3 regions of the Arthrobacter sp. UYCu723 genome follow, and region 2 is predicted to be linked to each of the others. Evidence: predicted binding sites of a transcription regulator. Region 2 holds the regulator's gene; each other region holds the start of a gene.
What was found. The regulator LexA, encoded in region 2, represses DNA repair genes until DNA is damaged. The targets are predictions, from matches to a motif close to TCGAACANNTGTTCGA.
Positions count from the first base shown of each region.

Region 1: ruvA (Holliday junction branch migration protein RuvA) is a predicted target of LexA. The motif match lies at 1,522-1,537, and genes of this name have one in related genera.
Region 3: uvrA (excinuclease ABC subunit UvrA) is a predicted target of LexA. The motif match lies at 1,584-1,599, and genes of this name have one in related genera.

Region 1 covers NZ_JBSSBW010000001.1:3,733,163-3,736,433, reverse strand. Annotated here, with positions in the region: gene ruvB (Holliday junction branch migration DNA helicase RuvB) at 1-809, opposite strand, end outside; gene ruvA (Holliday junction branch migration protein RuvA) at 802-1,446, opposite strand; gene ruvC (crossover junction endodeoxyribonuclease RuvC) at 1,575-2,162, opposite strand; gene ACVWZ8_RS17520 (YebC/PmpR family DNA-binding transcriptional regulator) at 2,159-2,914, opposite strand; gene pdxT (pyridoxal 5'-phosphate synthase glutaminase subunit PdxT) at 2,918-3,271, opposite strand, start outside.
Region 2 covers NZ_JBSSBW010000001.1:127,106-130,376, reverse strand. Annotated here, with positions in the region: gene ACVWZ8_RS00590 (ATP-dependent DNA helicase) at 1-902, shown strand, start outside; gene lexA (transcriptional repressor LexA) at 993-1,742, opposite strand; gene ACVWZ8_RS00580 (LysM peptidoglycan-binding domain-containing protein) at 2,114-2,551, shown strand; gene ACVWZ8_RS00575 (histidinol-phosphate transaminase) at 2,675-3,271, shown strand, end outside.
Region 3 covers NZ_JBSSBW010000001.1:3,901,106-3,904,376, reverse strand. Annotated here, with positions in the region: gene uvrA (excinuclease ABC subunit UvrA) at 1-1,500, opposite strand, end outside; gene ACVWZ8_RS18190 (GntR family transcriptional regulator) at 1,659-2,051, opposite strand; gene ACVWZ8_RS18185 (ABC transporter ATP-binding protein) at 2,048-3,271, opposite strand, start outside.

The DNA of each region.
Region 1 (3,271 bases), 3.6 Mb from region 2:
GCTTCGAGGACGGCACGGTCCAGCCGGTCCAGGCCGCGCTTGTCCACCTCGTACATGTCCAGCGCGGCGGAGGCTGCCCGGGCATCGATCTGCTCGATACCGTGCACCAGTGCCCAGTCGCGCACACGCCGCAGGAGCCGGTTGGCGATGCGGGGGGTGCCCCGGGAGCGTCCGGCAATCTCGCTGAAACCGGCGGAATTGACCTTGAGGTCCAGCAGCCCGGCAGAGCGCCGCAGCACCAGTTCGAGTTCCTCGACGGAGTAGAACTCGAGGTGTCCGGTGAAGCCGAAGCGGTCGCGGAGCGGCCCGGGCAGGAGGCCGGCGCGGGTAGTGGCGCCCACCAGGGTGAAAGGCGGCAGTTCGAGCGGGATGGCAGTGGCGCCGGCACCCTTGCCGACGACGATGTCGACGCGGAAGTCTTCCATCGCCATATAGAGCATTTCCTCGGCCGGCCGGGACATCCGGTGGATCTCGTCGAGGAAAAGGACCTCGCCCTCCGAGAGGGAGGACAGGATCGCGGCGAGGTCGCCGGCGTGCTGGATGGCAGGACCGCTGCTGATCCGCAGCGGGGCGTTCATTTCGGCCGCGATGATCATCGAAAGCGTGGTCTTGCCCAGCCCGGGAGGTCCGGAGAGCAGCACGTGGTCGGCGCTGCGTCCGCGCATGCGGGAGGCCTCCAGCACCAGGGAGAGCTGCTTGCGGACCCGGTGCTGGCCGACGAAGTCGTGCAGGTTCTTGGGCCGGAGCGCGGCCTCGATGACCCGCTCCTCCGGCTCCTCTCCCCCGGCGACGAGCGACGGCTCAGCCACGGGCGCCTACCCTGTTCCCGGCGCGGGCGCCGTCCTGGCCCAGCCAGCGGAGGGTGGCGCGAAGGATTTCCGCCACGTTGCCCTTGTCTGCCAGCTCGGGGGAATCCGCCAGGGATTTGTCGATGCTGGCGGTGGCGTCCTTTTCGGACCAGCCGAGGCTCGTCATGGCAGCGACGACCTGCGGCTTCCAGACCGCTTCCGCGGATACTGCCGGGGCCGTGGCGCCTGCGGTCCCGTGCGGCACCAGCTTGCCGGCCAGTTCCAGCACGATGCGCCCGGCGACCTTAGGCCCGATCCCGGGCACCTTGGTGAAGGACTTGCCATCGCCGGAGTGGGCGGCGACGCGGATGGCCTCGGGTTCGTGCACGGCCAGCACCGCCAACGCCAGCCGGGGCCCGACGCCGCTGACACTGAGCAGGACGTCAAACACCTCGCGTTCGTCGTCGCTGCCGAAACCGAACAGGGTGAGGGAGTCCTCCCTGACGATCAACGACGTGAAGAGCTTCCCCTCCTCACCCACCCGCAGGCTGCTGAGGGTCTGCGGTGTGGCGTTCACGCTCATACCGGCGCCGTTGAGGTCGATCACTGCCGAGGACAGGCCGACGTGCGCTACGGTTCCGCGGAGAAAACTGATCAAAGCCGGGCTCCTGGGTTTACAGCGAAAATACAGCTGACAATATAGCTGACAATATAAACCGGAAGAACCGGCTATCCGAACATATCTACGAATACCCTACCAAGCTCCACGCCGGCACAGTCGGACATTCAACGCGCACGGCGCGCTTTGGCCTCGGCGTCCGCCCAGGCACGCTGGGCCGGGGTCAACGACTGGCCGCCCGGTCCTGTGCTGACTGCGCCCTTGTTGGAAGTTCCGCTGCCGGCCCGCCACGCATGGGTGATGGCAAGCGCCAGGGCGTCGGCGGCGTCGGCCGGCCGCGGAGGGGCGTCAAGGCGGAGAATCTTCGTGACCAGTTTGGTGACGGCGTCCTTGTTGGACGTGCCGCTGCCGGTAACCGCGGCCTTGACCTCCGACGGCGTGTGCAGCGCCACCGGGATGCCGCGGCGTGCGGCCGCGGCGATCACCACACCGGAGGCCTGCGCGACCCCCATCACGGTGCTGACGTTGAGTTGGGAGAAGACGCGCTCGACGGCGAGGACGTGCGGTTCGTACTTGTCCAGCCAGTCATCGATCGAGGTGGCGATGACCAGCAGCCGCTGGTCGAGGCTTTCCTCCGGAGAGGTTCCGACGACGCCGAAGGCCACCATGGTGGCACGGCGGTTCTTCTCAACGTCCACGACGCCGATCCCGCAGCGGGTGAGGCCCGGATCGACGCCGAGGACGCGAAGGGTCACTCGGCTTCCAGTGCGGCCTGCACTTCGTCGCTGAGGTCGGCGTTGCTGTAGACGTTCTGGACGTCGTCGAGTTCCTCGAGGGCGTCCACGAGCTTCATGAATTTCTTGGCGGCGTCGAGGTCCAGCGGCACCTCCATCGACGGCACGAACTCGGCCTCATCGGTGTCGTACTCGATCCCGGCTTCCTTGAGGGCATCCCGGATGGCCTGGAGGTCGGTCGGCTCGGAGTGGATCTCGAAGCTGTCGCCGTTGTCCTTGACTTCCTCAGCGCCGGCGTCGAGGACGGCCATCAGCACGTCGTCTTCGCTCAGGCCGTTCTTCGGCAGGGACACGACGCCCTTGCGGGAGAAGAGGTAGCTGACCGAACCGGGATCGGCGATGGTGCCGCCGTTGCGGGAGATGGCGAGGCGGACTTCCGAGGCGGCGCGGTTCTTGTTGTCCGTGAGGCACTCGATCAGCAGCGCCGAGCCCTGCGGGCCGCGGCATTCGTACATGATTTCGGTGTAGTCCACGACTTCGCCGGTGAGGCCGGCGCCGCGCTTGATGGCGCGGTCGATGTTGTCAGCGGGGACCGAGGTCTTCTTGGCCTTGGTGACCGCCAACTCCAGGCTGGGGTTGCCGGCGAGGTCCGGTCCGCCCATGCGCGCTGCAACTTCGATGTTCTTGATCAGCTTGGCGAACGACTTGGCCCGGCGGCTGTCGAGGATGGCCTTTTTATGCTTGGTCGTCGCCCATTTGGAGTGGCCTGACATGCTTTACGCTTCTCCTCTGATCATTCGGATAAACAGTTCATGCACGCGCTTCTCCCCCGTCACTTCGGGGTGGAAGGAGGTGGCCAGCAGCTGGCCGGAACGCACAGCAACAATTCTAGCCGTCCCGTCCAGCGACTCGGGGTGGCCCGCCCTGGACGGTTCCACCATGGCGAGGACCTCCACACCATCCCCCACCCGCTCAACCCAGGGTCCGCGGATGAAGACGGCATGGACGGGGGGCACGCCGTGCTCCGTGGCGCTGAATTCCAGTCCCTTGAAATCGAGGTCCGTCTCGAAGGATTCCCGCTGCCGGCCAAAGGCGTTGCGGCGGACCGTGATATCCAGGCCGCCGAAGGT
Region 2 (3,271 bases):
GGTTTTCCCGGAACAGCACTTTCGACCCTGCGCAGGGATACTCCCAGCCGGACGAGAGCGCACCGGCCCTGATCAACGTGGCCCCGCTGAGCGTCGCCGGACGGCTCCGCGAGGGTCTGTTCGCGGACCACACGGTCATCCTGACCTCGGCCACCCTGGCCATCGGCTCCGCCTTCGAACCGGCGGCCGGAGGTCTGGGCCTGGTAGGCCCCGGCGCGCCCAGCTGGACCGGAGTCGACGTCGGCTCGCCCTTCGACTACCCCAAGCAGGGCATCCTCTATGTTGCCAAGCACCTGCCCAAGCCCGGCCGCGGCACGTCCCCGGAGGCGCTGGACGAGCTGGAAAAACTGATCCGGGCTTCCGGCGGAGGGGCACTGTGCCTCTTCTCGTCCCGGCGGGCTGCCGAGGACGCCGCCGAGGCGATGCGCCCCCGGCTGGACATGACCATTCTGTGCCAGGGGGATTCGACCATGACGGCGCTCGTGCGCCAGTTCGCCGATGAACCGGACACCTGCCTCTTCGGCACCATGTCCCTGTGGCAGGGCGTCGACGTCCCGGGGGGCTCCTGCCGGCTCGTAGTCATCGACAGGATTCCGTTCCCGCGGCCGGATGACCCGCTCATGACAGCGCGCTCCCGCGCGGTGGCCCAGGCCGGCGGCAACGGATTCATGAGTGTGTCCGCAACCCACGCCGCGATCCGGCTGGCCCAGGGAGCCGGACGGCTGATCCGCACGACGACGGACAAGGGAGTCGTGGCGGTGCTGGATTCGCGGCTGTCCACGGAACGCTACGGGGGATTCCTCCGGGCCGCTCTGCCGCCGTTCTGGCCGACCACCGATCCGGCAATTGCCATGGCGGCTTTGGAACGGCTCTACAAGGAGTCGGCGCAGACCGCCAAGTAGGCGGACGGAGCACCCCGCAGCAGGGAATGTGTTGGGCCCCGCCGGCATCCCCCGTCCGGGGGACGCCGGCGGGGCTCTGTGTGGCAGGTGCTAGAGGGAGCGCAAGACCGAGACGACCTTGCCCATAATGACGGCGTGGTCGCCGAGGATTGGCTCGTACTGCGTGTTCTGGGGCAACAGCCAGGTGTGGCCGTCGCGCTGGCGGAACGTCTTGACCGTGGCCTCGTCGTCCAGCAGTGCGGCAACAATGTCGCCGTTCACGGCGTCACCCTGCCGGCGCACCACCACCCAGTCGCCGTCGCAGATGGCGGCATCGATCATCGAGTCGCCCGCCACCTTCAACATGAAGAGCTCTCCGTGGCCCACCAGCTGGCGCGGCAACGGCATGACGTCTTCCACAACCTGGTCCGCGAGGATGGGGCCACCGGCCGCGATACGGCCGACGAGGGGGACCATTGCGGTATCCGTAGCGCTGGCCAGTTCCGAGACGGACAGCCCGCCCACGGCACGCAGGCCGCTGGACTTCGCCACTCCCGAGACCTTGGAGCTGCCCTCGTCAAGGGTCAACGGCATGAGCACTTCCATGGCGCGCGGCCGCTTGGGATCCCGCCGCAGGTAGCCGAGCTTCTCGAGTTGGGAGAGCTGGTGCGTCACGCTGGAGAGACTCGCCAGTCCCACGGTGTCGCCAATCTCGCGCATGGAGGGAGGGTAGCCGTTGTCCGTCACCGAACGCTGGATGGTTTCGAGGATCTTCTTCTGCCGGACGGTCAGGCTCTTGGGAGGCCTGGCTGACTGCGGGCTCCGTTGGGACGCCCGGCCGCCGGTGGCTGGTGCTGCCATATTCGCCAATGCCTTTCCAATCCGCCCGGCTGCCTTGCGGCAGTTACCGGGACCTTCCGGCCTGAATGTCAGACCCCGCTGATCAACTACTGATGATCGACTGCAGAAGTGGTTGTCCTGTGACTCAAACGTAGGCCAGCCACACAGTTTTTTCAAACATTTGTTCTAGCGAGTCTCGACAATGTTCGTTAATAGGTGCTAAAACTGGACAGGTGAAGTTCGAAGATGTGTTCGAACCTCCGGGGGCTGGATGAGAGTATCGCAGTTGGATGAGGGCGTTTGTTCGGTTCTATGTTCGAAGGTTAGGCCGGTTGGCGGCAGGTACGTGGAGTACACCGGGCGGCACAGTATGGTCCAGGAGGGCTCAGTTCATGTCAGCATCAAGCGCGTTTCACGACACTTTCGGCCATGACGCATCCGGCGGGTATGGCCGGTCCGTACCTCGGGTTTCGTTCCGTCCGGCCGCTCCGGCCGGCGGTGCGTCCCGCACCAAGCAGGCACCCCTGCGGCTGACCAGGCGGGGCCGGTTCGTCTTCTTCGGAGTGCCGTTGATCCTGCTGGCCGCCCTGATCCTTTCCTTCAGCGGCTTCCTGAATGCACCTGCCAAGGCTTCCGAATCTGTTGAGGAGCTGTCACTGACCCCCACCGTCTCTGTCACGGTGCAGCCCGGGGAATCGCTGTGGGCCATCGCCGGGACCGTGGCACCCGGGCGCGACCCCCGCGACATCGTCGCCGACATCGTCCAGCTCAACAACCTCGATGCCGCCCGCGTCCTGCCCGGCCAGACGCTCTTCGTCCCGGCCCAGTAGTCCAGCCCAGTAGTCTTCCGGCCCCGGGAACGTCGCGTACCAAGCAGCCGCCAAGGCGCCGACGGACCTGGCCCGAGCCGTCACAGTTTCAGGGCCCGCCGCCGTCTCACTTAAACTACTGAAGTGACTGACCAGTTAGAGCGCCTGAACCGACTTCCCCTCCGGACCAATCTGCGGGGAATGAGCCCCTACGGGGCACCCCAGCTGGACGTCCCCATCCTGCTCAACGTCAACGAGAACACCCACGGTGTGCCGGCGGACGTCCGAGCGGCCATCGCCGCGGCCGTAACAGAGGCAGCGGCCGGCCTGAACCGGTATCCGGACCGCGAGTTCACGGAACTGCGCGAAGCCCTGGCGGAATACCTCGGTCACGGGCTGGGCGCGGAGCACATCTGGGCAGCGAACGGCTCCAACGAGGTGCTCCAGCAGATCCTCCAGGCCTTCGGCGGACCCGGACGCACGGCACTGGGCTTCCCTCCCACGTACTCCATGTACCCCCTGCTCGCCGCGGGGACGGACACGGAATACATCGTGGGGGTGCGGGCCGATGACTACGGGCTGAGTGCGGAGTCGGCGGCGCGCCAGGTCCGCGAACTTCAGCCCAACATCGTCTTCCTCTGCTCCCCGAACAACCCCACCGGCACGGGCCTGGGCCTCGAAGTGGTGCAGGCTGTGTACGAGGCCGGCCAAGCCAGCCAGACGATCGTGATCGTCGATGAG
Region 3 (3,271 bases), 3.8 Mb from region 2:
GCCGACGTCGAGGAGGAAGGTCAGCCGGGCCTGGATTTCCTTCAGGACCTGGTGCCCGATCTGGGCTTCGCGGTCCGTCAGCACGAGGTTGTCCAGGAAGTGCGCGCATTCGCGCATCGGCAGCGCTGCGACCTCGGCGATGTTCTTGCGGTTGATCAGCACGGACAGCGACGCCGGGTTCAGCCGGGCGCCGTTGCAGGCCGGGCACGGGATCTGCCGCATGTATTCCTCGTAGCGGTCCCGGGCCGTGTCCGAGTCGGTTTCGAGGTGTTTGCGGTGCACGTACTGGATGACGCCTTCGAAGCCGGTGCTGTACTTGCGTTCCCGGCCGAAGCGGTTGCGGTACTGCACCACGACCTTGTGGTCCTTACCGTGCAGCACGGTCTGGCGGGTGTCCTCGGAGAGCTTGTCCCACGGCGTCTTCATCGAGAAGCCGAGTTCCTGGGCGAGTCCGCCGAGCAGCCGGCCCCAGTATTCCGAGGTCGCCGTCCCGAGCGACCAGGGCGCGATGGCCCCCTCCGCCAGGGAGAGTTCCCCGTTCGGGATGATGAGTTCCTCATCGACTTCCAGCTTTGTGCCGATGCCGCTGCAGGCGGAGCAGGCGCCGAAGGGGTTGTTGAACGAGAAGGAGCGCGGCTCGATCTCGTCAATCGCGAGGGGGTGCTCGTTGGGGCAGGCGAGGTGTTCGGAAAACGCCCTGACCCGCTCCGGGTCGTCCTCGTCGAGGTCGACGAATTCGGCCAGGATTCGGCCCTCGGCCAGCCCGAGCGCGGTTTCCACCGAGTCGGTGAGGCGCTGGCTGATGCCTTCCTTGACCACCAGACGGTCCACCACAACCTCGATGGTGTGCTTGAACTGCTTGCCGAGCTTGGGCGGATCGCTCAGCTGGATCAGCTTGTCGTCGACCCGGGCGCGTGAGTAACCCTTGGCCGTGAGCTCCTTGAACAGCTCGACGAATTCACCCTTGCGGCCGCGGACCACGGGGGCCAGGACCTGGAAGCGGGTGCCCTCCGGCAGTTCCAGCAGCTGGTCCACGATCTGTTGAGGGGTCTGCTTCGTGACAGGCTCCCCGCAGACAGGGCAATACGGGCGGCCCACGCGGGCCCACAGGAGGCGCATGTAGTCGTAAATCTCGGTGATGGTGCCCACGGTGGAGCGGGGGTTCTTGCTGGTGGACTTCTGGTCGATCGACACCGCGGGCGAGAGGCCTTCGATGAAGTCGACGTCGGGCTTGTCCACCTGTCCCAGGAACTGCCGGGCGTAGGCGGAGAGCGACTCGACATAGCGGCGCTGGCCCTCGGCGAAGATCGTGTCGAAGGCGAGGGACGATTTACCGGAGCCGGAGAGCCCGGTGAAGACGATCATGGAGTCCCGCGGCAGGTCGAGGTCCACGTTGCGCAGGTTGTGTTCGCGCGCGCCCTTGACGACGAGCCGGGACATGTCCGGACGCTTCACCTCGGGGCGGGATTCGACCGCGCGGCCCTGTTTTGCGGAGCCCATCGGAACGGAGCCCATCGGAACGGAGGTCTGGGAATCAACGGCTGGATCTTCAGCTACGGCTTTAGGCACGCTACCAATGCTAATCGAAAACTTCTTCGAATATCTATTCCCAGCTGTGTCCCAGGCCGGAGAATCAGCGCCGGTGTGCTAGCGGTGTGCTATTCGCGGTCGTACGCGGCGGCGAGCAGTTGAACGGCTGCGGCAAAGCTGGCGCCCTGGGCCTTCGCAGCGGCGGCGAAGTCGGCGGCGGCGGCGGAGAGCGAGCCCCAGGCCTCGTCGCGGGCGCAGACCACCGTCCCGTTCCGGCCCCGCGTGATCACGACGCCGGCGGCCTCGAGTTCCTTGTAGGCCCGCGCCACGGTGTGGGGGGCTACGCCCAGTTCGGCGGCGAGGCTGCGGACGGCCGGCAGCCGGGTTCCCGGTGCCAGGGTGCCGTTGTCCGCCCGTTCGATGACGTTGAGCCGGAGCTGTTCGAACAGCGGCACCGAGCTGGCCTGGTTGGGTTTCCAGGTGCCGGGGAATCGGTCCGCCACGTTCTCGGTCTGGCTCACTGTTCCGGCTTCCTCAGGCCGCGCCGCTGTTCGCGGCCGGCGAACTGGGCCTGGTAGAGATCCGTGTAAAGCGCGCCCCTGGCCATCAGCTGCTGATGGGTCCCGTGTTCAACGATCCGTCCGTGGTCCATGACGAGAATTAGATCAGCGTCCCGGACTGTGGACAAGCGGTGGGCAATCACGAAGCTGGTCCGGCCGTGACGGAGGCGCTGCATCGCCTGGCGGATTTGCACCTCCGTGCGGCTGTCCACCGAGCTCGTGGCCTCGTCCAGGACCAGGATGCTGCGGCCTGCCAGTTGCGCCCTCGCGATCGAGACAAGCTGGCGCTGCCCCCTGCTGAGCGAGTCGCCGTCGTCGCCGAGCACGGTGGCGTAGCCGTCCGGCAGCGAGCGGACGAACTGGTCCACGTGGCTGGCCTGCGCCGCGGCGACGATGTCGTCCTCGCTGGCGCCGGGCCTGCCGTATTCGATGTTCTCCCGGATGCTGCCCGTGAACAGCCAGGCGTCCTGCAGCAGGGTGCCGAAGGCGGAGCGCAGCTCGTCCCGGGGCATCGCCGCGATGTCCATGCCGTCGACGGTGATCCGGCCGGAGTCCAGTTCGTAGAACCGCATCAGGAGGTTCACCACGGTGGTTTTGCCGGCGCCGGTGTGGCCCACGATCGCCACCGTCTGCCCCGGCTCCACGGCAAAGGACAGATCCTGGACCACGGGGGATCCGGGGCTGTAGCTGAAGCTGACGTGTTCGAAGGCGATGCGGCCTTCGGCCACTGGCGTCGTCCCGCCGGCCGGTGATTTCCCCGCCCCGGCCTTGGCCGGCGACTTCCCCGCCCTGGCCGCCTTCGCCGGAACCCCCGCCCTGGCCGCCTGGTCGGGGGAAATCTCCGGGGCGTCCAGCAGGGCAAAGACCCGCTCAGCCGAAGCCAGGCAGGACTGCATGAGGGTCAGCATCCCGCCGATCTGGCCCATCGGCTGGCTGAAGAGGCGGCTGAACTGGATGAAGGCCTGGATGCCGCCGATCGTCATGGCGCCCGCCGTGACCTGGAGGGCCCCCACCACGGCGACGGCGACGTAGTTGAGGTTCGAAACGAAGACCATCAGCGGCTGCACCACGCCAGACACGTACTGGGCGCGGGCACTGGCACGGCTGAGTTTCCCGTTGCTCTCCCTGAAGCTGGCCGCCGAGGCTTCCTGCCGGCCGAAGGCCTTGATCACCTCGTGCCC